DNA from 2 places in the Serratia entomophila genome. Region 2 is predicted to be linked to the other one. Evidence: predicted binding sites of a transcription regulator. Region 2 holds the regulator's gene; the other holds the start of a gene.

Region 1 (2,203 bases), 1.9 Mb from region 2:
TGTCGGAGTATTTGGCCAGCTTGCCGGCCACTTCGTCGCCGATGTTCTCCTGCGCTTCCTGGGTGGAGCCGCCGATGTGCGGCGTCAGCAGCACGTTGTCGAACTCGCACAGCGGCGAGTTGAACGGATCGCTGTTGGTCGCCGGCTCTTCCGGGAAGACGTCGATCGCCGCCCCGGCCAGGTGATTGCTGGCCAGCGCGTTGCACAGCGCGGGGATATCCACCACGGTGCCGCGCGAGGCGTTGATCAGAATAGCGCCCGGCTTCATCAGCGCCAGCTCTTCCGCGCCCATCATATTCTTGGTCGACAGGGTTTCCGGCACGTGCAGCGTCACCACGTCGCTCATGTTGAGCAGATCGGACAGATGGCGCACCTGCTGAGCATTGCCCAGCGGCAGCTTGTTCTCGATGTCGTAGAAGAACACCTTCATGCCCAGGCCTTCCGCCAGAATGCCCAGCTGGGTGCCGATATGGCCGTAGCCGATAATGCCCAGCTTCTTGCCGCGCGCTTCATATGAGCCGACGGCCAGTTTGTGCCACACGCCGCGGTGCGCCTTGGCGTTGGCGGCCGGAATGCCGCGCAGCATCAACAGCAGCTCGCCCAGCACCATTTCGGCCACGGATCGGGTATTGGAGAATGGCGCGTTAAACACCGGAATGCCGCGTTTGGTCGCCGCTTTCAATTCAACCTGGTTGGTGCCGATGCAGAAACAACCCACCGCAACCAGTTTCTCTGCGGCGGCGAAAACCTCTTCGGTCAGATGCGTGCGCGATCGGATGCCGACGAAGTGCGCATCGCGGATGGATGCCTTGAGCGATTCGGTGTCTAACGCACCTTTATGGTATTCAATGTTGGTATAACCGGCGGCACGTAAGTTATCTACCGTGCTCTGATGAACCCCTTCCACCAACAGGAATTTAATCCTGTCTTTCTCCAATGATACTTTTGCCATTTACCCGACCCTATGTTCAGACTTCAGAAGCGGCTGTTGTGAAACAGCACCCATCCAACATAACAAAAATAACGCGGTCGGCAATACAAACGATTGCCTGCCCGGCAGTACAAGGCTCAAGGTTGCTAACGGTTTCTGGCAGAAAATGCCACAGGGAAAGATTTCGACAGAAGCTTTAGGGAGCCAGCGTCAGTAATGTGACATAAGTCACCAAATTTGGCGCATTCGAGAAAAGATGTTTTAGCCAGTGAATTATGCGGCCGGGAAGCCCCCCCAGGCCGCAGGCGGTGATTTATTCTACGACCTTCACGCCCTCCGGCGTACCGACCAGCGCCACGTCCGCGCCGCGGTTGGCGAACAGGCCGACGGTGACCACACCGGCGATGCCGTTGATTTTGTTCTCCAGCGCCACCGCGTCGGTGATGCTCAGGTTATGCACGTCGAGGATCACGTTGCCGTTGTCGGTCACGACGTTCTGGCGATACTCCGGCAGACCGCCCAGCTTCACCAGCTCGCGCGCTACGTAAGAGCGGGCCATCGGGATCACTTCCACCGGCAGCGGGAATTTGCCCAGCACGTCCACCTGCTTGGAGGAATCGACGATGCAGATGAACTTGCGCGCGATGGCGGCGATGATCTTTTCACGCGTCAGGGCTGCGCCGCCGCCTTTGATCATCTGCATATGGGCGTTGATTTCGTCCGCGCCGTCGACGTAGATATCCAGCGAGTCCACTTCGTTGCTGTCGAACACGTGAATGCCGAGGCTTTTCAGCTTGGCGGTGGAGGCGTCGGAACTGGATACCGCGCCCTCGATCTGATGCTTGATGGAGCCCAGCGCATCAATAAAATGGGCGGCGGTCGAACCGGTGCCCACCCCGACGATGGTGCCCGGCGTCACGTACTCCAGCGCCGCCCAGCCAACCGCTTTTTTCAGTTCATCCTGCGTCATAATATGTCCATTGCCTATGTACGAAAACCTGTGCGTATTATAGGGTAAAACGCGATTTTTCACTCAGGCAGGATCACACTTCTTCACCCTGAGCCGCATTTTTAGCCGCGCCGCGGCCAGATGACCGCGTGATTTTTACACCTGCGCAACCTGCAAAATGTGGCATAGTGCCGGTATCAATTTAATTTAAGGGATATCTTTCCGATGAAACGCCCAGACTATCGAACGCTGCAAGCGCTGGACGCGGTGATCCGTGAGCGCGGCTTTGAGCGCGCTGCACAAAAACTCTGCATCACGCAATC
Region 2 (2,203 bases):
GCTGACGTTGGCGAAGAAGTTGCGCCGCGCGCCTTCCAGCTGACGCATCTGCGTCACGTCGCGCGCCACCATCAGCAGTTGGCCTTCGGAATAGGGCATCACGCGGAATTCGACGTAGTGTTCGTTGTTCAGCTGCAGCGTCAGCGGGCGTGAAAACTCCTGCTGTTGCAGATAGTGGCTGAACTCCGGGTAACGCAGCAGGTTGAGAATGTGTTGGCCGTTATCTTCCGGCCAGCGGAAGCCCAGCAAATGCTGCGCCAGCCCGTTGCACCAGAAGATATTGCCTTCGACGGTGGTCATCACCACCGCATCGGGCAGCGACTCGGCCCCGCTGCGAAAGCGCTTGATCAACAACGCCAGCTCGCGGCGGCGGCGGCGGTTGCGCTGCTGCATCTGGTACAGCCCGTAGAACAGCGGCTCCCAGCTCCAGCGCCCGGGGGGCGGCGTCATGCTGCGGTCGATCCACAGCCAGTGGGAAAGTTTGAGTTGATTGTAAAAATTCCACACCAGCGCCGCCAAAGCGGACGCCAGCAGGAACCAGGGCAGATAACCGAAAATCAGCCCCAGCAGCAAAGCAGGCAAACAAAAAAGAGCCAGCTCCAGAGCCAGCCTCTTCCACGACAGACGTTCTAACACGGCGTATTCTCCAGCGCGGCGCGATCAGTAGCGCGTTGAGAACCGGTAGCCGGTGCCCCGAACGGTTTGAACCATTTTGTCATGACCACTGGTCTCTAACGCCTTGCGGAGCCGACGGATATGCACGTCAACGGTACGGTCTTCCACATAAACGTTAGTGCCCCAAACGTGATTAAGCAACTGTTCGCGGCTATAAACACGCTCCGGATGGGTCATAAAGAAGTGCAGCAGCTTGAATTCGGTCGGCCCCATCTCCAGCGCCTGATCGTTGGCCATCACGCGGTGGGAGGAAGGATCCAGACTCAGCCCTTGCATTTCAATCACTTCTTCCACCGCCATCGGGGATATGCGGCGCATGACCGCCTTGATGCGCGCTACCAGCTCCTTGGGGGAAAACGGCTTGGTGATATAATCATCCGCCCCCACTTCCAGCCCGCGCACCCGATCTTCTTCTTCGCCGCGTGCGGTCAGCATCATCACCGGTATATCGCGGGTCAGCGCTTCACGTTTCATATGTTTGATAAACTGAATGCCGGAACCTCCGGGCAACATCCAGTCGAGCAACACCAAATCAGGGAACGGCTCAGACAGGCGCGTCACGGCGCTGTCATAATCCTCGGCTTCCAACGGTTGGTAACCATTCTGTTCCAACACAAAGCACACCATCTCACGGATCGGCGCTTCGTCTTCCACCACCAGTATGCGTCTTGCCATCGTCAATCCTGCCAATGTGTTAGCGATCACAGTTGATTGCGGGCGCCATTATGCGTCAGTTTTGTGACAGATTTATGAAATAAATAGCCATGAAAAAAACCGGTTGTTACAGGCAGTAAGCATAGCGACTATTTCAAAGGACGCAGAAACATCATATTCCCTTTATAATCCCCGCCATTACCTTTTCGCCCCGGGAGTGTCATGCGCCTGATCCACACCTCTGACTGGCATCTTGGCCAGTACTTTTTCACCAAAAGCCGCGCCGCCGAGCATCAGGCTTTTTTGCGCTGGCTGATCGAACAGATCGAGCAACAGCAGGTGGATGCGCTGATCGTCGCCGGGGATCTGTTCGATACCGGCTCCCCACCCAGCTATGCCCGCGAGCTGTATAACCGTTTCGTGGTGGAGCTGCAACGTACCGGCTGCCAGCTGGTGGTGCTGGGCGGCAACCACGATTCCGTGGCGACGTTGAACGAGTCGCGCGAACTGCTTTCCTGCCTGAATACCACCGTCATCGCCAATGCCCAAAGCGACATTGAACGGCAAATCCTGGTGCTGAACCAGCGCGACGGCCAGCCGGGCGCGGTGCTGTGCGCCATCCCCTTTCTGCGGCCGCGCGATCTGCTCACCAGCCGCGCCGGCGAATCCGGCGCGCAGAAGCAGCAGGCGCTGCAGGAAGCGATCGCCGAACACTATCAGACGCTGTATCAGGCGGCCTGCGCCCGGCGCGACCAACTGGGGCTGCCGCTGCCGATCGTCGCCACCGGGCATCTGACCACCGTGGGCGTCACCGCCTCCGACTCGGTGCGCGATATCTACATCGGCACGCTTGACGCGTTCCCGGCTCAGGCGT

The links. Region 2 encodes PhoB, which activates phosphate uptake and scavenging genes when phosphate is short. Its sites were predicted from a motif close to CTGTCATAAAACTGNCNNAT; they were not measured.
Region 1: the regulator PhoB is predicted to act here: its motif matches at 1,137-1,156, upstream of serA (phosphoglycerate dehydrogenase).

What each region holds. Positions count from the first base shown of each region.
Region 1 is NZ_CP082787.1:4,080,961-4,083,163, forward strand. It holds gene serA (phosphoglycerate dehydrogenase) at 1-952, opposite strand, end outside; gene rpiA (ribose-5-phosphate isomerase RpiA) at 1,245-1,901, opposite strand; gene KHA73_RS19755 (LysR family transcriptional regulator ArgP) at 2,106-2,203, shown strand, end outside.
Region 2 is NZ_CP082787.1:992,834-995,036, reverse strand. It holds gene phoR (phosphate regulon sensor histidine kinase PhoR) at 1-636, opposite strand, end outside; gene phoB (phosphate response regulator transcription factor PhoB) at 661-1,350, opposite strand; gene sbcD (exonuclease subunit SbcD) at 1,552-2,203, shown strand, end outside.